3 regions of the Idiomarina sp. UBA3176 genome follow, and region 3 is predicted to be linked to each of the others. Evidence: predicted binding sites of a transcription regulator. Region 3 holds the regulator's gene; each other region holds the start of a gene.
What was found. Region 3 encodes sigma-54, which starts transcription at its own class of promoters, with help from an activator protein. Its sites were predicted from a motif close to GTTGGCACGNNNNTNGNNT; they were not measured.

Region 1 (7,751 bases), on a different contig from region 3:
GCGGCTATCAGCGCCGCAAATTTGAGACTGCGCATCTTTATTCCTGTTGTTTTATGCACTTTTAAACTGTGCTTAGGGTTTCTTTTTATGTCTCTCTAATGTAAAAGCTTGAACAAGGGAAGTGAAGCTCAATTTAGGCGCTATGAATAAAAAGACTCAATTAACCACGCTGCTGGCGGCTATAGCCACAACGCTAATTTTGGCAGGATGCCAAATAACACCTAATAACGTAAAACGCGTGGTCAATTCCGGCGTGCTTAGCGGTAACGACCCAAGCGCAGTGGTGGAATCTATGGCGCGTGAGCGTTTGCACAGCTACCGCAGCAACCCGCAACAGCTTATTAGCGACATTGAGGACTTACGCAAGGCTTTGCGCGATCTGCGTGCCGTTGCTGAGGCCATATGGGGTGACGAGGAAAACACGGTTCCCAGCGCGAAAAAGTACGTTAAATACAGTGATAACTTTCATGCCAAAGCCGTTGTCGATTTTGAGCAGGGCCTGCTGACCGTTGCGACATTGCATGACAGCAATGATCCAGCCAAAACCCGGGAACAACTCAAAGCCGCTATTGTGCGTACGCTGTTAACGCCAAACGACCTCACTGCCGTTGATATTTTTACCGATAAAGAACCTGAACGGACGGGAAAACCATTTTTGCGCGGGCAAGTTGTTGACCAGGACAATGTGGTCGTCGAGTACGAATGGCGGGCCAATCGCTTTGCCGAGTATTTGGTGAAAAACCAGTTGCGCACCCGGCGCGCTAAAAACAGCAAGGTGTATGAGGTTCAAATTGCTTTGGTCGATGAACACCAAGAGCTACGCAAACACCAGTATGCCGACTACGTTATAGCCGCAGCGCGACGCTATAACCTGGAGCCTGAGCTTATTTATGCCATTATTGAAACCGAAAGCAGCTTTAACCCTTATGCGGTGAGCCACGCTAACGCTTACGGCTTAATGCAGGTAGTGGCATCGACCGCCGGACGTGACGTGTTTGAGCGCGTTCGTAAAATTCCCGGGCAGCCCACGTCTCAACAATTGTTTGACCCGGCTCAGAACATCGATATTGGCAGTGCCTATTTGCACATTTTGAACACCCAGTACCTAAAAGGCGTGCAACACCCGCGCAGTCGCGAATACGCTATTGTTTCAGCATACAATGGTGGCGCCGGTAACGTGCTGAAAACCTTTTCTTCCAACCGCAGCAACGCGGTTCAAATTATAAACCGAAGTCAGCCCGGCATTGTTTACCGGGACTTAACTTCTAAGCATCCGTTAGCGGAGAGCCGCCGATATTTAGAAAAGGTGATGTACTTTAAGCAGAGTTACTGACACGAACCGCAACAAAAGTCTTTACCGTGCTCAGGTGCCGATGCTTTCTTTTCAACAAAAAGCAGGTTGTTTTCCAGGTGAATATGCTCGTGCAAATCATCCTGCAGCTCTTTTAAGCCTTTATAAAGCGCTGTCCAGGTACCACAGGCGCCTTCCGGTAGCGTTAAGTTATTGGTCAGTTCGTCAATTCTATTAAGTTCACCTTCATGCTGAACGTGTTCGCTTTCCATTACTGAAATTGGCCCGCCGGGATAAACACCACGTGACAGCAAAGGAAAAAGAATTTGTTCTTCTTTTGTCATGTGGCTTTCCAGCTCCTGCATCAGGTTATCCAGGTGTTCAGTCAGACCAACCGGGGCTTCGGGGTGATCACCATGAACGGCTTCAACGCGCATGGCCAATTGCTTTAACTCAGGAAGCTGTTCGCGATGGCGCTGATGAAAACGCAGATAAATATGCTCTATCAAATGCTTGGGTGAAGCGTCCTGCCATTGTTGCTCGGCAGTCTGTAAACGGTCATCGAAAGTACTCATGGGTCACTCCTGTTTGCTAAATAAAGTTTCTTACTCCGGTCAGGATTGCAACAAACAGGCCAGCTCCTACCCCGTTAGGATTATTGACTCTTCGGGGTGTCACGGTACTATCAACCCAACCAATAAGGGTATTTTTAACCTGGGCAGTCAATTTAACCATGTTGCAAGAAAGTCTATTAGCAGACCTGCTTACCGAGCAGCCTGCAGCGGTTCGTTTACAAAATTTAGTCAACACCTTACGCAGTCACTTCAACTGTGGCGCAGTGGTTTTATTAAAGCTGGATAATGAAGTGCTGCAACCGGTTGCTATTCAGGGACTGGTACGCGAAGCGCTGGGTCGTCGGTTTGTTGTAGCACAGCACCCCAGGTTAGCGGCATTGCTGGCATCTCGTAACCCCGTACGGTTTGAGCACGATTCGTCATTACCGGACCCCTACGACGGACTGCTCGCTGAGCAGCCAGGTAATGCGCTGCCCGTTCACGACTGCATGGGTATTAGTTTGTATCTGGAGAATAAGTGTTGGGGTGTACTGACCTTAGACGCACTGCAACCCGGTACATTTACCGACAACTCAATGATTGAACTGCAAAAGTTTAGCTTGTTCGTTGAGACCGCCGTTCGCATTGGCCAGCTGGAGCAAAACGTCAGGGCTCTGCGACAAGGCCAGCAACGCACTATGCCAAAATCCGGCACCACAGAAAGAAACGAGTCGGAAATTATCGGGCACAGCAAAGCCATTGAAAGTGTGCTGAAAGAACTGCGAGTGGTTGCCAGTGCCGATTTGCCCGTGTTGCTGCTGGGTGAGACTGGTGTCGGTAAAGAGCTGTTTGCCCGTGAACTGCACATACTCTCACAGCGCAGCGACAAACCCCTTATTTATGTAAATTGCGCGGCTCTGCCCGAATCACTTGCAGAAAGCGAGCTTTTTGGTCATGTAAAAGGGGCCTTTTCCGGCGCAACCAGCGACCGTTCAGGGCGCTTTGAAGTCGCTCACGGCGGTACGCTGTTTCTGGATGAAGTTGGCGAGCTGCCACTATCCATACAGGCTAAATTATTGCGAGTACTGCAAAATGGTGAAATTCAGCGTTTGGGCTCTGACAAATACCGAAAAGTAGATGTTCGCCTTATAGCCGCCACCAACCGCAACCTGCGCCAGCAAGTCAGTAATGAAACTTTCCGTGCTGATTTATACCACCGCCTTTCGGTTTATCCTTTGCCCATTCCGCCATTACGTGAGCGCGGTGACGATGTGTCTATTCTGGCCGGGCATTTTCTCGAGCTAAACCGGGCTCGTCTGGGGTTGCGGGCTTTGCGCTTATCGCCGGAGGCTGAGCTTGCCATACAACAGTATCAGTGGCCGGGTAATGTGCGTGAACTGGAACATGTTATCAGCCGGGCCGCTATTAAGCTGCTTAGCCACGGTGTGGAAAAAACCGATATTGCCACCATTGAACCCGACATGCTGGATCTTGATGTGCAACTGCCTTTGTCAGCCACCACCGACTCTGGGAAAAATTCTGCTGGAACCAGCTTACCTCAGGCTAACGTGTCGATGAAAGAAGCGGTAAATTATACTCAGCGTAAGATGATAGAATCGGCTTTAGGCCGCCATAACAACAGTTGGAGTCAGGCCGCTAAAGACCTGCAGCTGGATGCCAGTAACCTGCACAAAATGGCCAGTCGATTAGGAATGAAGTCGTGACGCGGGAGCTGTTAATTCGATTATTGTGGCGCGCTCTGGCGCTATTTTTTGTATTGCTTGGACTTATCGGCATTGCCCTGCCGGTAATGCCCACAGTACCTTTTCTCATTGCGGCATTGTGGGCTGCTAGTAAAGGCTGGCCACGTCTTGAAGCCTGGTTGCTTAACCACCCCAAATACGGCCCGGACATAAAAGCCTGGCGCGACCACCGAGTGGTTAAACGCCGTTCTAAGCTAATAGCCTTAGTTATGATGGCAACCGGGTACCTGGTGCTATGGTTATTTGTTCCGCAAGTGCCTGTTTGGCTAAAAGCAATTGTCGGCGTTGTGCTGGTTGTGGTCGGGTGCTGGCTGGCTACGCGCCCCGACCACTCTCCGGAAGAAACTTAACCCGGGTTACCGTCGGCGCGGGGTGTTGTCAGCACCTTAAAATAAACCACAACATAAATGCCATAAGCCAGAGTCCAGGCTAAAGCACTACACATTAACCAGTGGCTGGCTAAATCGGGAGCAAGCCAGATTAAGAAGACCCGGGTTAAAGCGGCTATTAACACCAGTAAAAATGCACCGGTCATTATCAGTTTTGGTTGCAACGGACGCCCACTATGACCCAACGAAACGCGCGCTATCATGCTGAGGATCATATTTCCCATAGCTCCTGCGGTTAAGGAGTGCAGCGGCAGACTCTGCGTCAGGTCGAAACCCGCATAACGCAATGCAAATAACGCCAGACCAATGGGGATAAACCAATAAGCTAAATGCAGTGACCAAAGCAGCGGTACTCTCCAGGTTATCCAGATTTTCCAGCGCGCAACTCTTATCCCGGTTGCCACCGCTGAAACACCAAATAGAACGACCATTATCTGGTTAGGTAACAGCGTGTGCAGATTCAGAAAGTGCACAGCGAAGATAAGCCACAAGCTGCCTAAAGCTATGCGATCAAGCCAGACTATTGGCGTTACTTTAGGTGTTTGAGTCCCGTTGGCAGTAAACATTGGCAGCACTCGTCCGCCAATAATGGCCATTAACAAGGTCACCAGAAATACTGCGTTGTAAGCGCCAAGCACCTGAATATGATAGTGACCAAAGTGTAAGCCGTAATGCATAAGCAAGTTGCATACCGTCAGCAACAGCAAAATGGGCACAAAGAATAAATTCCGGGTCTGATTTACTTTTAACACCATACGCCCGAACAGCAACGCGGCGACAGGTAACAGACTGACATCCACGCCTGCAACCAACCACCACGGCAGTTCACCGCCCAACAGCAACATTAACCTGGCGGCTGCCCATAAAACGGTCAGAATAAGCAGAGTCTTGCCATGAGGTGCCCTTAGTCCGGTCCAGTTCTGCACCGCAGTTAATAAAAAACCCAGGACTATGGCAATAACAAAGCCAAATATCATTTCATGGCTGTGCCAGAACATGATGTTGCCGTATACAGGCAAACTGAGCTTTCCACCAAGTGCTAACCCCCACAGCAGCATCGCTACGGCACTGAACCCTGCCCCCAAAAGGAACAGAGGGCGAAACGCCTGCCGCAGAATAGGAGTTAACTGCTCTTCTTTTTGTCTGTCTGTGATTTGCATCACTGTCACCGCTTATTAATAAAAGATACATTTTTAATATACCTTTTATTTTGACGAAGATCGACGCTCTACCACTAAAAGTCAGTTAATACCTATTTAGAGATTCTAGCCTGTCGCTAGCCCCGCCAGTTGCAACCAATAGCCATTGTTCTCTTTGCTCGTCAGGGTCACGGGGTGTTCCCCATTGATATTACTGCGGAAGCGTTGTAGCCAGTCGAAAGTCCCCTCGGGTTGCGGACTAATACGCACAATATCGACCAGGCCATTCATACCCGGCAGCTGGTTTATCAGGTTATAACGTGTACCCGATTGCGTCTGAATACCATTAAGCACAAACACCTGCTGACCTTCCTGACTTTTCACTTCCCGGCCTTCCGGGTACTTTATGCAACATAGCTCGCACTGATCTTTCGGGCGGTTCTCCGAGCGGGCAGTAAAGCAGCGACCAGACCAGGCCAAGGGTATATGACCAAAGGAAAAAACTTCCACGTCAAAGCAGTCCCTCACGGTGTCGATAAGGTTGTGCTGTAACACGTCCTGCAGCCAGTCGCGGGAAAGTTCAAATGGAACCACCCAACGTGTCATACCCATATCAATTAAACGGCGCAGACTCTGGTGATTATAAATATTAATGGCCGGCCCTGCGGTAAAGTTCAACCCCTGCTCCTGCAGCACCCCAATAGCACTGACATCATTGGCTTCAACATCAAACTCGCCATTATCGCAATATTTACCCAGCTCCCGGAGCTCCGCAGGAGCTTCCAACAAGGTCATTGTCGACAGCGTTACTTTTTTCCCGGCTTCTCTTAGCATATGCGCTATCGCCAGATAGTCATCCAGCTTTAACTCACGACGCTTACTGCAGACGGTTTCACCAAGATACACGTGTTCAACATCCGACTCGGCAGCTTGCTGATAAAAATCAAAAACCTGTTGTTTCGGCCAAAAATACAGAATAGGTCCTAGAGAAAACTTCATATTGGTTACTTCCATTTCCGGTGGTACGCGCCCAGCGTCGTTTGACTGCCTTCAGAAAGTGAGGCCAGAACCGAATTCCAGTTATCTTCCACTTCAAAGGCGTCCGGGTCGGTCATAACGGCATCGATAGCCTGACGCCAGACTCTGGTAATTTGCGACACATAAGCCGGGCTGCGCTGCCGCCCTTCAATTTTTAACGAGGCAATGCCTTCTTTATACAGTTGCGGCAACAAGCTTAAGGTATTCAGGCTGGTCGGTTCTTCCAGTACGTTGTAAGTTTCGTCGTCAACCGAAAAACGCCCTTTGCATAAAGTGGGATAACCCGCTTTTTCGTTTTCATCAAAACGGTCGATAAGCACGCCGTTAAGCCGTGACTCCAGTTTATTGTCCTGTTCGTCCCACTCCACAAAAGCTGCAGGTGAACAGGCTCCAGCGGTATTAGGAGACTCGCCGGTTAAATAAGAGCTAAGATAACAACGCCCCTCCGCCATAATGCAGAGACTACCGAAAGCAAAGACTTCCAGCTCGACGTCAGTAGTGCGCGCCAGGGCTCTGACTTGCTGCATAGACAACACACGCGGCAAGACCACCCGCGACACGCCAAACTGCTGATAAAAACGGATGGCTCCGGCGTTCGTTGCAGAGGCCTGCACCGACAAGTGCCTTTCAACTTTGGGGTACCTTTCAGCGGCGTAAGCCAGAACCGCGAGGTCTGCAATAATCAATACATCAGCGCCGGCCAGAACAGCGTCATCGACCGCCTTTCGCCATTTTTCCCAACTGTTAGCGTGCGCAAAGGTATTAATGGCAACGTGCAGTTTACGACCATGCTTGTGCACATAGTCCGCTGCTTCTGCTAGCTTCATCTGATTTAAATTCAGACCAGCGAAATGACGTGCATTGGTTTCATCCTTTAACCCCACATAGACCGCATCGGCACCATTTTCTATAGCCGCTTTTAATGCAGGGATACTTCCGGCCGGACAAAGCAGTTCCATTTAAAACCTCTATTTAATATTTTGTAGCACCCTAATTATTAATTCATTATAGTGCTCACAACTTTTATTTTGTTATTGTAAACGGAGCAAAATATGAATACCACCAACTGGGTATCTTCTATACCTAATATAATTCGACCAATAAACAAATTAATTCCATCGAAATTTATTAACTTCGGGTCTGAAAAGTTATTAAACCTTTTATTTAAGGAAGAAGTTTCTTCAGGAGAGCTTAATTTTATTTCCGGGAAAATAATAGAGATAAAGGTCAAAGACATTGATTTATCTCTATTTTTGACGTTAAAAGGAAACCAACTAAAATCCCTTAAGAGCCCAGTTGAACCCGACGTACAGCTCTCAGCAGACGGTGACGCACTGCTTTTACTGATTTACGGAAAGGTTGACCCCGACACTTTATTCTTTAATCGGAAACTAATGGTAAAAGGCAATACCGAATTAGGGTTACATTTAAAAAACTTCTTAGACACCATTGAGGTAAATCAAAAGCTACCAAGGACCTTATATTTAATAGGAGACCGGTTTAGTGATTTTATTTATAAAGAAAAAGGTGAAACAATACAGACAAGTTAATTAAATAGTTTTTGACTGGGGTCAAGA
Region 2 (7,751 bases), on a different contig from region 3:
GCGCGATGACTCAAGGCTAAACCAAGACCAACGCCGGCTTTATGGTGTCGCGCCGGATCGCCGCGATAAAAAGGCACAAACAGTTTACTTATGGTGCTCTCATCAACCCCCGGGCCGTGATCCCGAATGCGAATATGACAGCCTTTGCCGTAATCGTCACAGGAAAGCTCTACGTTATCTTCGGTGTAGTGCAGTGCATTACGGACAATATTTTCCAGAACCAGCCGCAGCAATTCAGGGTCAGTATCAATAACCGGCCAGTTGCTACCATGCCGCAGCAAGCGCTCGCGTACTTCTGGATGCTGATAACACATATCATTAATAAGCTGCTGCACCAGTTCACCGCTATCCAGGCTTTCATGGTTCAGATCAACCAGCCCATTCTCCAGTCTCGACAGCGAAAGAATTCGCTCAATAATCACACTGAGACGTTCCGTATCGCGGCGCAATTGTTGCCAATTAGGGTCGTCCTCATTGCAATCGGCTAAATCCAGAGCCACCTGCATACGCGCCATAGGTGAACGTAATTCGTGCGATACATCGCTGAGTAATCGCCGTTGCGCGTCACGCGAAGTTGCTAAGTCGACCGCCCCTTGCGATAAAGCCCGTGCCAGTTCACCAATTTCATCACCACGTTTAGGTAAACGTTTAAGTTCAGGCGTTGCACTACCATCAGCCACTTCGCGCATTGCCAGAATCATTCGTCGTATAGGTCGAATAAGCCAAATACCCAGTAATACTGCGAGTAAACCGCTACCAACCATTAAGGTCAGTATGCGCGCGCGGGTCGATTCTGCTTCCAACCGCTCACGGTCAACCTGCTCTTCAATGCCTAAGGGCTTAGTCACCAGAATTTTATTGCCGTCGAGCTCGAACGGACCCATTAACAAACGCTCGTCCAGAGGAATCTGCTGCGGAGACTCTTGACCCAGCATACGCAATAGCGTGGAACCGTGACTTACGCGCAGCATCTCGTCCATTAATAGCTTTTCGCTGCCCTGCACCGACAACTGTGCGGCAACGCGGTAGTCGCCAGCAATAAGCCGGCCGGGTTGTAGAGAGTGAAAGGTTAACGCATCGCTCAATAAAGGCTGTAACGTCTGATAAATCTCCGGCTCCAGTGGTTTAAGTTCAGCTTTAGGTTTGTTCCAAACCGCCAACAAATAACCACTGGCCGCTGTGACCGAAAGCAGCGCCCAAAAAATGAAAAGTAATCTCAGAGCAAGCGATCGGTACCACCGCGTACGCCGGTTCTTCATAAGCTTGCAATCAGTCGGTAGCCGCGACCTCGTATAGTTTGAATACGATCAGGTTTTGCCGGGAATTTCTTCCGGATGTTACTAATATGCACGTCAAGACTGCGGTCAAAAGGCTCCATTTTTCGTCCCAGTGCCGCAACAGAAAGCTGATCTTTACTGACCATTTGACCGGCTTGCTGCATCAGACAACGCAAAATATCAAACTCAGTTGGTGTCAGAATCAGTTCAGCATCATCGCATTTTACTTCCGTAGTAGCCGGATCCAGCACTATGCCACAAACGTTCAGGCTTTCATTCTGCATGGTTGTGTTTGGCGTGCGACGCAGCAAAGCTCTTACACGGGCAATCAGCTCACGTGGATTAAAAGGCTTTGGCAGATAATCATCTGCGCCAAGCTCCAGCCCCATGACTCTGTCATCATCGTCACCACGAGCCGTCAGCATCAGCACCGCGGTATCACGATGTTGTTGGCGTAACCGCTGCAAAAGCTGCATACCATCAATGCCGGGTAGCATAACGTCCAGCAAAATAAGTTCGTAGTCACCGTTAAGTGCTTTATCAAGACCAGTGACACCATCTTCGGCGACACTTAAATCCACAGATTCACGTTTAAACAATTCTGTCAGCATGACAGACATTTCAGTATCATCGTCAATGAGTAGTACGGAATGTCTCATAACTTGTTGTTCTCTCCAGAAATAAATCCATGATCCAAAATGCCGGGGATGGATACGACCCTCTTTACATAACTTTTACTTTAGCAGAGTTTTCAACTTTCGGGTTAAGGTATTCCTTCCCCAGCCCAGCCATGCGGCTGCTTTTTGTTTATGTCCGGAAAAACGTTTTAAAGCAGTCTGTAACGCAACCTGCTCCAGCTGCTGCTGATAACTTTGCAGAACATCCTGCGAGTTTAACGGCTGCTGTTCCAGCTCAGTTTGCAAAAAGTGTAACCAGGTAAGCTCACCGCCTGGCTCTGTCGAACCTGGCTCTGAAGTCACCAGAATGTCTTCAGGCAAGTCCCGGGGACTTATTTGCTGCCCGGGCGCCATAACGGTTAGCCAGCGACAGGTATTTTCCAGTTGTCGGACGTTACCTGGCCAATTGTAACTCTTTAATGTGCTAAGCGTTTCATTTAACAATGTTTTTGGTGTGACATTCAACTCTTCGGCCGACTTTTTAAGAAAGTGTCTTGCCAGAGTATCGATATCTTCCGCCCGCTCACGCAGAGGCGGCAGCCGCAAACGGATAACGTTAAGACGATGATAAAGGTCATCCCTGAATGTGCCCTGGTTAACCAAGTGTTCTAGTTCCCGGTGGGTGGCGGCAATAACGCGCACATCCACTTTTACCGGTTGCAACGCTCCCACCGGGTAAAACTGTCCTTCGGCCAGAACTCTCAACAGCCGTGTCTGAACTGGTAAAGGCATATCGCCAATTTCATCCAGAAACAAAGTACCACCGTCAGCTTGCTGAAAACGCCCGACGCGTTTACGGTCGGCTCCGGTAAAGGCCCCGCGTTCGTGCCCGAACAGCTCCGACTCAATTAAATCGGCGGGTATTGCTGCCATGTTAAGCGCAATAAAAGGTTTATCCGCCCGTGGGCTGTGTTTATGCAGAGCTCGCGCGACAACTTCTTTGCCAGTACCGGTTTCTCCGGTAAGCAGCACACTAACGCTTGAGCCCGACAAGCGACCGATAGCACGAAACACATCCTGCATAGGCGTGGCTTCACCAATAAGCTCGGGAACTGAATTTGCGTCTATTTGCGCGGGCGCATTTTCACTTTGTCTGGCATGCTGCAGAGCACGGTCAACGGCGGTAATAGCTTCATCAATGTCAAAGGGCTTTGCCAGATACTCAAATGCGCCGCCCTGAAACGCTTTTACCGTTGTCTCGAGATCGGAATGCGCGGTCATAACCACAACAGGCAAATGCGCCTCGGTCTGATGCAGCCGCTCCAGTACAGCCAGGCCGTTTTCTCCCGGCATACGGATATCGGTGAGCACAACGGTTGGTTTATCGCTCTTTAGAGCCATGAAAAAGTCTTCGCCATTGGCAAAACTGCGCACGTGATAACGGCTATCAGCAAAGGCTTTTTCCAGTACCCAGCGAATAGAGTCGTCATCATCAATTATCCATAACTGAGCATTAGTGGTCATCCGTCACCTCATTACCATTTTCTGCTGAAAGATAAGGCAAATACACTGAAAATCGGGTTTTTCCGGGACTGGAATCAAAATCAATTTTCCCTTTATGCTGATGCACTAAATTTTGTGCCAGCGACAAGCCGAGTCCGGTTCCTTCAGCACGGCCGCTTATCAACGGATAAAACAGGGTTTCGCGCAACTCGGCCGGAATACCGGGCCCATTATCGGTCAAAGTAACCACCGCACATTGTCGATAGCGCTGTCCAAACAGAGTCAATTGGTGTTCTACCCGCGTTTTAATTGTAATAGTGCCTTCGCCTGACATAGCTTGTGCTGCATTTTGGGCAATATTCAAAAACACCTGTTCACAAGCTTCCGCAACCACCTGAATATCCGGCAGCGACGGGTCGTAATCCCGAACTAAATTCAGCGAGTCTCCATATTCGTACACCAAAGTTCTGGCAACTCTTTCCAACACTTCATGAATATTGGTTTCCTTCGACTCGCCCCTTTTTACCGGCCCTAATAACCTGTCGACCAAATACCTTAACCGGTCCGACTGGGTGATGATCAAGTCCGTATACTCTGTCAGGCTCTCGTCCGGAAGTTGCCGTGCCAGTAACTGCGCAGCGCCGCGTAAACCTCCCAGAGGGTTCTTTATTTCATGCGCCATACCGCGCAATAAGTGCTGGGTAGCGAATAGCTGATTACGCTGTTGATCTTCCTGATTTATTCGCCGCAACTGGTCTACTTGTTTTAATTCCAGTAGCAAAGCACGTCCAAAAGGTTGCTCTACTGTTTGAATACTGGTTTCCACCCGAATATTGTGCCCGGAATGCAGCGCGAACTGAGCTTCCGCATTCAGCACCGTTTGCTCGCTATTCAGGCACTCCATCAGCGTTTCTGACGCCAGCGAACACTGATAAAAAGCCGCAGTGAAAGGTTCGCCCAACAGGCGTTTTGCACTGTGATCGAGTAAGGATTCAGCAGACGAATTGACGTAACGGATGGTCAGGCGATCATCGAGGATGAGTATGCCTGTGAGTAGTTGGTTAAGTAGCGCGCTATCGTTCACGAAGGCAGGATAAATTACGCACCAAGTTGGTGCAACCGGGTAAGGCAAGACACCTTACCCGGCCAGTAACCATTAAACGCTGTAGTACATATCGAATTCTACCGGGTGGGTAGTCTTCTTCAATGTCTCTACTTCGTTGTACTTAAGATCGATGTAGGCATCAATCATGTCGTCGTCCATAACGCCGCCTTGCTTAAGGAAGTCGCGGTCTTTATCCAGCGCGTCCAGAGCCATTTCCAGTGAGTGACAAACGGTCGGAATGTCTTTCGCTTCTTCAGGAGGCAGATTGTATAAATCTTTGTCCATGGCATCGCCAGGGTGGATCTTGTTACGGATACCGTCAAGGCCAGCCATTAACAGCGCAGTAAAGGCCAGGTACGGGTTCGCACTTGGGTCAGGGAAGCGCACTTCAATACGGCGACCTTTCGCGCTGGAAACCAATGGAATACGGATAGAAGCCGAACGGTTACGGGCGGAATAAGCCAGCATCACCGGTGCTTCAAAACCAGGAACCAGACGCTTGTACGAGTTAGTAGAGGCGTTCGCAAAAGCGTTAATGGCACGTGCGTGCTTAATAATACCGCCAATATAGAACAGCGCGGTTTCGCTCAAGCCTGCGTACTGGTCGCCGGCAAATAAGTTTTCGCCGCCTTTGTTCAGTGACATATGCACGTGCATGCCAGAGCCGTTATCGCCAACCAGTGGCTTCGGCATAAAGGTTGCGGTCATGCCGTAAGAGTGCGCGACGTTATGCACCACATACTTATAAACCTGCAGTTCATCAGCTTTCTTAGTCAGAGTATTGAAGCGTGTAGCCACTTCGTTCTGACCTGCTGTTGCTACTTCGTGGTGATGGGCTTCAACAACCATACCCATGTCTTCCATTACTAAGCTCATGGTGCCACGAATGTCGTGCGCTGAGTCTACCGGAGGTACCGGGAAGTAGCCGCCTTTTACTCCAGGACGGTGAGCCAGGTTACCTTCTGAATATTCACGGCCTGAGTTCCACTTCGCTTCTTCCGCGTCAATCTTGTAGAACGAACCACTCATGTCTGTGTGGAAACGTACGTCGTTGAACAGGAAGAACTCAGGTTCCGGACCGAAGTAAGCGTCGTCTGCAATGCCTGATGAGCGCAGGAAATCTTCCGCACGCTTTGCAATTGAACGAGGGTCACGGCTATAGCCCTGCATAGTTTCCGGCTCAAGAATGTCACAACGTACATTCAATGTGACTTCATCAGTAAAGGGATCAATCACCGCAGACTCGTTGTCTGGCATCAGTACCATGTCTGATTCGTTAATGCCTTTCCAGCCGGAAATAGATGAACCATCAAACATTTTACCTTCTTCAAAGAAGTCTTCATCGATTTGCGACACCGGAATAGTGACGTGTTGCTCTTTACCTTTAGTATCGGTAAAGCGTAAATCGACGAATTTTACGTCGTGTTCTTTGATGGTATCGAAAATCTTATTAGCTGACATGTTGTCCTCCGTAGACAGCGTCTAAAAATACAGCTTGAGTATAGCAAAGCCTGTGCCAACTGACTTTTTTGTTTATATTCATAAAGTTAGTTCATTTAGCACTATAATGCGTAAATTAATACGCACCAGTATAGCGCATAACGCACAAAATTGGTGCAAAAGTAACATTCTAAGATAACGTCATAAAAATATAACGAACAAAAAACAATCAGGTCTTTCTTAATCCAACTCAAAAAGGTAGAATACGCCGCTATTTTTCACAAAACCCCTTGGACGGGTTTCATTCCCGGACAACTACAGGCAGTTCTTAATGACAATTCAGGTATTTGATATAGAAAAATTACGCAACATCGCGATTATCGCGCACGTTGACCATGGTAAAACCACCCTAGTCGACAAGTTGTTGCAACAATCTGGCACTTTAGAAAGCCGTGGCGAAATAGAAGACCGTATTATGGATTCCAACGATCTTGAAAAAGAACGTGGTATTACTATCCTCGCCAAAAACACCGCGGTTAACTGGCAAGATTACCGCATCAACATTCTGGATACTCCGGGACACGCCGATTTCGGTGGCGAAGTTGAACGCGTACTTTCTATGGCAGACTCCGTATTGTTAGTGGTTGATGCCGTTGACGGTCCTATGCCTCAAACTCGATTTGTCACGCAGAAAGCTTTCTCTCATGGTTTGAACCCTATTCTTGTTATTAACAAAGTTGACCGTCCTGGTGCACGCCCTGACTGGGTGATGGATCAGGTATTCGACTTATTTGATAACCTGGGCGCTACTGACGAACAGCTGGACTTTCCGGTAGTTTACGCATCAGCGCTTAACGGCTGGGCATCATTAGACATAGAAGATCAAGACGGCGACATGACGCCATTGTTCGAAACTATCGTTAGTAAGGTAAGCCATCCCGATGCTGACCCTGAAAGCGACCTGCAAATGCAGGTGTCACAGCTTGATTACTCGAGCTACTTAGGCGTTATTGGTATTGGTCGCGTTACCCGCGGTAGCGTTAAAGTGAACCAGCAAGTGACTATTGTTGGTGCCGACGGCAAAGAACGTAACGGAAAAATTGGTAAAGTCTTTAGCTACCTGGGTCTTGACCACATTGAAGCGGACAAAGCTGCAGCAGGCGACATCTGCGCCATTACCGGTCTGGGCGAGCTAAAAATCTCCGACACCGTGTGTGCAGTTGGTAAAGCTGAAGCTATGAAGCCACTGACCGTTGACGAGCCAACAGTAACTATGACCTTCCAGGTAAACACCTCACCTTTCGCAGGTAAAGAAGGAAAGTTTGTTACTTCTCGTCAAATTCTTGAACGTTTGCAACAAGAGTTGGTTCATAACGTAGCTTTACGTGTTGAAGAAACTGACAACCCGGATCGTTTCCGCGTATCTGGCCGTGGTGAGCTTCACTTAGGTGTTCTTATTGAAAACATGCGTCGTGAAGGTTTTGAATTAGCCGTTTCTCGTCCAGAAGTTATCATCAAGTACGAAGATGGTAAGAAAATGGAACCTTATGAAACCATGACGGTTGATATTGAAGAGCAGCATCAAGGTGCGGTTATGGAAAAATTAGGCTTGCGTAAAGCCGAAATGACCAACATGACACCAGACGGTAAAGGTCGCGTTCGCGTTGATTTTGAAGTACCAAGCCGTGGTTTGATTGGCTTCCAGACAGAATTCATGACACTGACTTCAGGTACTGGCCTTATGTACCATACGTTTGACCACTACGGTCCGCACAAAGGCGGAACCATCGGTCAGCGTAGTAACGGTGT
Region 3 (7,751 bases):
TGAGTGACAGTAATGTCTGACTCAAATTCCTGCGTTAATTGCGCTAACTTTGTTGCCGCACGTGCGTGCAAGCCTAGTTTATTGCGAATAATTAGCTTTCTGCAAACTTTATCCATGGGTTTTCAGTTCCCGGTGTCTTACCTGAACTTTTACAGCTTTCTGTTCAAAACGCTCGGCTAACTGCTGAGAAATATAAACCGAGCGGTGCTGACCACCGGTACAACCGGTAGCTATGGTCAGGTAGCTTCGATTGCTGCGCTGGAAGTGTGGCAACCAGGTATCAAGAAAGTTTTCTAGCTGATAAATAAATTTAGTCACCAAAGGTTCCTGACGAAAGAAAATCTGCACGTCGGTATCCAGACCGGTAAGCAGCTTAAGCTCGGGTTGCCAGTGCGGATTAGGTAAAATGCGCGCATCAAAGACAAAGTCAGCGTCTTTGGGTAAACCATATTTAAAGCCAAAAGACTGAAACACAATAATCAGCTTTTTATCCGCTCGTCCCAGCACCCGCTCAGTGACCTGTTCGCTTAATTGGTGCAGCGATAAATCGCTGCTGTCCAGGCGCCAGGTTGCGCGTTCCATAATGGGTTCAAGCATTTTATGTTCGGCCTGAAGCGCTTCTAGCAGAGGCAGTTCTTTTTGCGATAACGGATGCAGGCGACGAGTCTCGCCAAAACGCTTTAGTAAGGTGTTGTCGTCAGAGTCAATAAACAGAATTTCCGGTTCAACGCCTTTTGGCAAAAAGCTCAGAGAGTCCAGTAGCTCTTCGGAGTGCTCCGGTAAGTTGCGAACATCAATGCTAATGGCTATTTTTTGATACTGCTCTATGACTGCATGCACCAGAGTTGGCAGCAGGCTTATGGGTAAATTATCAACGCAATAAAAGCCTAAGTCCTCCAGTACGCGCAAGGCAATTGTCTTACCTGAGCCGGAGCGACCACTAACAATGATCAGTTGCATGGCGACTGTTCACCTTCGCCCACAAATAATTGATATAACGCTTTATCAGAATCTGCGTGGCGCAGTGCGCGGGTACAGTCTTTGTCGTTCATTCTTCTGGCCACTGTGGCCAATGTTTGTAGATGGTTCTCGTGCTCTGACTCCGGCACCAGAAGCGCGAAGATAATATCGACAGGTTGGTTGTCAATAGAATCGAATTCGATAGGTTCGTCTAAGGTCAGTAATACCGCTACCGGATGATTCGCATTAGGTAAACGGCCATGAGGAATTGCGATACCTAAGCCAATTCCCGTACTGCCTAAACGCTCACGGTTTAACAGGCTCTCAAAAATGTCATGACGGGTAATGCCAGACAGCTTAGGGGCTACGATTTGACTAATGGTTTCAAGTAGTCGTTTTTTACTTGCGCCCTCGACTGCACACTTGGTGCAGTCGGGGCTTAACAATTCACTCAGTTGCATGGATTAATGTTGTTTCATTTTCTCTTTGTGTTTAATCACCTGACGGTCCAGTTTATTAATTAAACCGTCGATGGCCGCGTACATATCTTCGTGTTTTGCGTCGGCGAAAAGCTCACCGCCATTCACGTGCAGCGTAGCTTCCGCTTTTTGAATCGTTTTTTCAACATTTAGGATGACGTGAACATTAGTTATATGGTCAAAATGTCTTTCCAGCTTGGCAAATTTTGTGTCCACGTAGTCACGCAGAGCTTCGGTAATATCGATGTGATGACCGGTCAAATTAATTTGCATAACGTCTTCCTTCTGCAGTTAACAAAGTTACAAAAGACTTTTGCGTTGGCTCGATGATGGAATGTTTAACGATTCCCGATACTTCGCAATTGTCCTTCTTGCTACTTGGATACCTTGTTCGGCTATCAGTTCAGCAATCTTACTGTCACTTAACGGTTTACTGCGATTTTCAGCAGCGACCATCTTCTTAATTAAAGCACGTATTGCCGTGCTTGAACACTCGCCACCGCCCTCTGTACTGACATGACTTGAGAAAAAATATTTCAACTCAAATACGCCACTTGGGCAGTGTAAGTATTTTTGTGTCGTTACGCGTGAAATCGTACTTTCATGCATATCCACGGCTTCTGCAACATCGTTCAGAACCATTGGCTTCATAGCTTCTTCACCATGCTCAAAAAAGCCCTGTTGGCGTTGTACTATGCAATTGGCCACTTTCAGCAGCGTATCGTTTCTGCTCTCCAGGCTTTTTATGAACCAGCGCGCTTCTTGCGTATGGTTTTTTATGTACTGGCTGTCGGCTACTGACTTTGTTGCTTTACTCAAGGCCGCGTATTCTTCGTTCACTTTTAGTTTAGGTACGCTATCCGGGTTTAATTCGACCATCCAACGACCATTTTTTTTAGTAACGGCCACATCGGGAATAACATATTCAACGGGTTGCTGCGCAACTTGCTCCCCCGGGTGCGGGTGCAACTGTTGAATTAATCGCATAGTCTGACGTAAATCGTCTTCCGATAGCTTCAGTTTACGCTGAATGGTGCGAAAATCGCGACTGCCAAGTAAGTCCATATGTTCAGTCACTAAGCATAGAGCAACCTGCTTGTATTCAGTGTCGTCGCTTAGTTGACGTAATTGAATGGCAAGGCATTCACTGACGCTGCGTGCGCCGACACCTATTGGGTCGAAATGCTGAATACGCTTAAGCACCATGCAGACTTCTTCTGCCTCAACTTCGGGTAGGCGCACAGCTTCGATAATTTCATTAACATCAACCATTAGATAGCCATTGTCGTCTATGGCTTCAATAATGGCTTCAGCTATGGCGGTGTCTTCTTCCGAAAAATGAGAAAGTTGCATTTGCCAAAGCAGGTGATCCTGCAAAGACTCGCTGGTAGAGCCTTGATAGACTTCAAAATCGCCGTCAAAGGATTTACCTGAAGAGGCTGCACCGTTGGCCGGGGTATGACTGGAGTAGGTGTCGTCCCAACTGCTGTCGACCGGCAGTTCGTCAGGCATTTCCTGGGTTTTTATAACGTCGGATGTTTCCCGTTGGCTGTCGTCTCTTTCTTCAATATTGCGAGTTTCGGGTTGGTCCGCGTCGTTACTCGTTTCACCTTCAACCTCCAGCAGCGGGTTGCTGTCTAATGCATCCTGAATTTCTGACTGAAGATCGAGCGAGGAAAGCTGCAGCAGGCGGATAGCCTGTTGGAGTTGTGGCGTCATGGTCAGGTGCTGACCAATTTTTAGCTGCAGACTTTGCTTCATAATGACTGTCCCGGTATCACGTTATAGGGTGAACTGCTCACCGAGGTAAACGTCTCTAACCTGTTGATTCGATAATATACTTTCTGCATCCCCACTGGCAATAAGCTCACCATGACTGACAATATAAGCGTGTTCACAAACAGACAATGTCTCGCGAACGTTGTGATCAGTAATAAGTACACCAATACCACGTTGCTTTAAATGTTCAACAATCTTTTTAATATCAATAACCGAAATAGGGTCAACTCCGGCAAAAGGCTCGTCCAGCAAAATAAACGTAGGCTCCGCTGCCAAGGCGCGGGCAATTTCAACCCGACGGCGCTCACCGCCTGAAAGACTCATGCCCTGACTGTTTGCTATGTGGCCTATATGAAACTCTTCGAGCAAAGCATCAAGCTGTTCTTCACGCTCGTTGGTTGAAAGTTCTTTACGAGTTTCCAGAATAGCCATCAGATTATCGCGCACGGTCAATTTGCGAAAAATGGAAGCCTCTTGTGGCAAATACCCAATACCCCGGCGTGCCCGTTCATGCATTGGCAGTAAGGTAAGGTCATTGTCATCCAGCAGAATTTGACCTTTATCGCTATTAACCAAACCGACTATCATATAGAAGGTTGTGGTTTTACCTGCACCGTTGGGGCCCAGTAAACCAATAACCTGCCCCTGACTTACTTCCAGGCTAACGTCTTTAACGACTTGTCGGCTTTTGTAGCTTTTGGCTAAATGTTTGACTCGTAAAGTTGCCATATTAAGGGTTCTCGTTATTTTTTTCGTCGGTATCGGTTTTTGGTTTAGGCGTAAAAATAGTGATAACACGGCTGTCTTCTTCACCTGAACTGCTTGCCGTTACCGTTTGTTTATTCAAATCATAAGTAATCAAACTGCCGCTTGAGCTACTGCTACCTTGAGAGATGCGAGCGTCGCCACTAAGCTCCAGTCGCTGTTCCGACTGAAAATAGGTGATTTTTTTTGCTTCAGCGTTAATTTCATTGCCGTCGTCCAGCGTCTGGCTGTAAGTAGCAGGAGTGCCTTCTGCAATAAAAATATCTGCTTGCTCGGCGCTTTCGCTGGCGGATGCTTCTAGTCGATCGGCGCGGATTAATAAGGTGCCCTGACGAATAATAACGTTGTCCGTTAAAACCAGGCGGTTATTTTTAATATCAAGCTCTTCCTTACTCGACTCAACTTCCATGGGTTTACTAAAGTCAGACTTGCCCTGAGCCATAACCGCTGAGGGTATTAAGGCAACCAGGATCAGTTTACTCAGCAGGCTGGAAAATCGTTTTAACATGTCTTTTTAGCTCCATTCGTTCAGCTTTCAGATCCGCAGTCATACCGTTACCCCGAATTAATAGTCGTGGTCCGTGAATGCTTACAGGATGTTCTGTGCTCATTGACTCATTTTTTAAATCAACAATCAGGTACTCGGTTAACACTTGCTCGATGTGAGTATCCGGCTCTAAAGCAAGTATTTCAACATCATGCTCTAAAATCAGGGTTTGATCGTCGTAGAAAGTGCCTTGCGCGGCACTGACTTCCCAAAGCTCTTCGCCTTGCTCAGAAAAGACTGTGTAAACCGGACGCTTAAGTTCGGTCAGACCAATTTGGTTATAGTGAGACATTTTCTCAGATTTTATCTTGTGAGCCAGTAAACCGTCACTTTCGAAAATACGCGTCTCCAGCCCAAAAGCGGTAAAATCGGGCTGCATAGTGCGTGTTGTCGCCGCGTTGTTACCATCAGCATCATCACTAAAAGGGCGCCAGACAAGCAATAGCCCGGCACCGAATAATAAAATTAGAATGACAGTAACGCGTCGGCTCACACACTGGCTCCTGTAGCCAGGTGCAGTTGCCCTTGACTGAGCATGATTAAATCACAGACTTCGCGCACGGCACCATGTCCACCATGGCAGCGTGAAATATAATCGGCCTGTTGTTGTACCGATGCGTGAGCGTCCTGGACTGCAATCCCCAGACCCGCCGCTTTAATTAAAGCTAAATCGGGGGTGTCGTCTCCAACATAAGCAACTTGCTCCGCGCTAAGGCCTAACTTTGTTAGTAGCTCATCGAAAGCGGCTGTTTTATCGTTCTGTCCCTGATAAATAAAGCCGACATCTAAATGTTCCATACGGTGTTCAACAATGCGTGACGTTCGTCCGGTAATGACTGCCGTTTCAACACCTGATTTTTTCAGTGCTTTCATGCCAAAGCCATCCCGGGTGTGAAACGCTTTCAGTTCCTCACCATCATTGCCTAAGTATATGCGACCGTCGGAAAACACCCCGTCGACATCCAGAACCAGTAGCTTTATTTCGGAAAAACGTTTAAACAGGCTTTTTTCAATGTCGCCGTACCAGGTATTAATACATTCCATCAGAGCACTCCCGCCTGCAGTAAGTCATGCATGTTCATTGCGCCACAAGGCTGTCCATCGTCGTTGGTAATTATCAGCCCATTTATTTTTCGGTCCTGCATGAGTTTTAATGCCTCAGCGGCCAGCATGTCCTCGTTCGCAGTAATACAGGAGCGGGTCATAACTTCAGCTATCGGAGTTTTATGGACATCGATTCGGTTATCCAGAATGCGACGTAAGTCACCGTCTGTAAAAATGCCGGCGAGACGTTGGTTTTCATCAACTATCGCGGTCATACCCAAGCCTTTACGCGACATTTCCAGTAAGGCATCACTAATAATAGCGTCGGCAGGAATAACCGGGACACGCTCGCCAGTGTGCATCACATCATGTAACCGTAATAGCAGGCGTTTACCCAGCGAGCCGCCGGGGTGTGATAGTGCAAAGTCGTCGGCGGTGAAGCCGCGGGCATTGAGCAGAGCAACCGCCATCGCATCGCCCATGACAAGAGTTGCTGTTGTAGAAGCCGTGGGGGCTAACCCGAGCGGACAGGCCTCTTGTTCAACTGCGATACAAACATGAGTATCAGCCAGTCGGGCAAGAGTGGAGCCTGGTTTGCCAGTCATTGAAATTAAGGGCACGCCCAGACGTTTAATGACCGGAATAATATTCAGCACTTCGGCCGTTTCGCCACTGTTAGATATCGCAATGACCACATCCTGAGCCGCAACCATGCCTAAATCTCCGTGGCTGGCTTCGCCCGGATGTACAAAAAACGCTGGTGTGCCGGTTGAGGCAAGTGTGGCAGCTATTTTCCCGCCAATATGACCGGATTTACCCATGCCGGTGACAATAACGCGGCCTTTGCAATTAAACAGAGTTTGGCAGGCGGCATCGAAATTATCATCCAAATATTGATACAGGCCTTCAATCGCCTTCTTTTCGATATCCAGTACTTGTTCGCCCAGTAGCCGAAAGTTCTGGGTGACTTGTTTCATGGTCATGCCTCTGGCGTTGTACTTTTGCCCTGTATAATACGTCATTCGGTACAACTCTGCCTACCGTACACAGGTAAATCTTGTATTTTATTACAAAAATAATTACTATACCAACCAGACGGTTGATAAAGTAAGTGTAGGTAAAGTGAATACACCATGGTAGAGAAAAAAGGCGCAGGACGACCCAGCAACAGAGACGTCATTCTGGATGCCGCAGATCAATTGGTCGCTGCCGAGGGTGCAGGACACCTTACATTTGACGCATTGAGCCAAACGACCGGCATCAGCAAAGGTGGTTTGCTTTATCATTTCAAAAGCAAAGATTGTTTGCTTCAGGCTATGTTAAAACGCCGTGTCGAACGTTATGAAGTGCTTCGTGAGCAATATCACCAGCAGTTTGCCGATGACCCAAAAGGCGAATTAAAAAGTATTTTACTAGCAGCGCTTGATACGGACGCTGAATGTTCTCGGCTGGGCAGTGGAATGCTGGCTGCCGCTGCGACTAACCCAGAGTTGTTAGGCCCTTTAAAAGAGCATATAGCACTGACTTTACAGCGGTTGGAACGTATTGCCGGAAGCAAAGTTGGGAAAACTCTGTTTTACGCGGTTCATGGTGCTCGTTTGTTTGAGCAACTCAACTTGTGTGACGCCTGCGTGCATGAACGTGAAGATTTTGCACAATATTTACTGAAGCTTGTCGATGAATTGACAGAAATAGAATCAATTCGCTGATAAAATTTGCAACACTTTTTCGGTATCAGACTATACCGACAGTCGTTAAAATAAAGGCTGATAAACTCGTAACAGGAAACTGTCGTGACAAACTTGGTAGAACTTAAAGATCTGACTTTTGCGCATGGAAGCCATCGGGTCTATGACGGCCTGTCGTTAGATGTTCCGAAAGGCAAAATGGTTGCTGTCATGGGGCCTAGTGGCATTGGTAAAACGACGCTGTTGCGCCTTATCGGTGGACAGCTTAAGCCTGACAGCGGCAGTATCAAAGTAGCCGGAGAGGAAGTCCCTCAGTTAAAACGCGACGCTTTGTATCAATTACGCAAGCGCATGAGCATGCTGTTTCAAAGTGGTGCGTTGTTCACCGACATGTCGGTATACGAGAACGTCGCCTTTCCACTGCGCGAGCATACCGATTTACCCGAAGAAATTATTCGCAGCGTGGTTTTAATGAAGCTTGAGGCCGTG

Region 1: the regulator sigma-54 is predicted to act here: its motif matches at 1,912-1,930, upstream of B2U97_RS08190 (hemerythrin domain-containing protein).
Region 2: the regulator sigma-54 is predicted to act here: its motif matches at 6,005-6,023, upstream of glnA (glutamate--ammonia ligase).

The regions. Positions count from the first base shown of each region.
Region 1 covers NZ_DEXU01000020.1:38,998-46,748, reverse strand. The annotation lists gene B2U97_RS08200 (M14 family zinc carboxypeptidase) at 1-35, opposite strand, end outside; gene B2U97_RS08195 (murein transglycosylase domain-containing protein) at 143-1,333, shown strand; gene B2U97_RS08190 (hemerythrin domain-containing protein) at 1,327-1,866, opposite strand; gene norR (nitric oxide reductase transcriptional regulator NorR) at 2,025-3,569, shown strand; gene B2U97_RS08180 (YbaN family protein) at 3,566-3,958, shown strand; gene B2U97_RS08175 (NnrS family protein) at 3,955-5,157, opposite strand; gene B2U97_RS08170 (U32 family peptidase) at 5,263-6,135, opposite strand; gene ubiU (ubiquinone anaerobic biosynthesis protein UbiU) at 6,141-7,133, opposite strand; gene ubiT (ubiquinone anaerobic biosynthesis accessory factor UbiT) at 7,227-7,724, shown strand.
Region 2 covers NZ_DEXU01000002.1:9,791-17,541, forward strand. The annotation lists gene B2U97_RS00345 (sensor histidine kinase) at 1-1,160, opposite strand, end outside; gene B2U97_RS00350 (response regulator transcription factor) at 1,256-1,936, opposite strand; gene ntrC (nitrogen regulation protein NR(I)) at 2,012-3,418, opposite strand; gene glnL (nitrogen regulation protein NR(II)) at 3,408-4,481, opposite strand; gene glnA (glutamate--ammonia ligase) at 4,554-5,963, opposite strand; gene typA (translational GTPase TypA) at 6,274-7,751, shown strand, end outside.
Region 3 covers NZ_DEXU01000018.1:46,695-54,445, forward strand. The annotation lists gene B2U97_RS07110 (HPr family phosphocarrier protein) at 1-116, opposite strand, end outside; gene rapZ (RNase adapter RapZ) at 109-960, opposite strand; gene ptsN (PTS IIA-like nitrogen regulatory protein PtsN) at 951-1,421, opposite strand; gene hpf (ribosome hibernation promoting factor) at 1,425-1,712, opposite strand; gene B2U97_RS07130 (RNA polymerase factor sigma-54) at 1,740-3,200, opposite strand; gene lptB (LPS export ABC transporter ATP-binding protein) at 3,222-3,947, opposite strand; gene lptA (lipopolysaccharide transport periplasmic protein LptA) at 3,949-4,491, opposite strand; gene lptC (LPS export ABC transporter periplasmic protein LptC) at 4,460-5,023, opposite strand; gene kdsC (3-deoxy-manno-octulosonate-8-phosphatase KdsC) at 5,020-5,574, opposite strand; gene B2U97_RS07155 (KpsF/GutQ family sugar-phosphate isomerase) at 5,574-6,551, opposite strand; gene B2U97_RS07160 (TetR/AcrR family transcriptional regulator) at 6,708-7,283, shown strand; gene B2U97_RS07165 (ATP-binding cassette domain-containing protein) at 7,368-7,751, shown strand, end outside.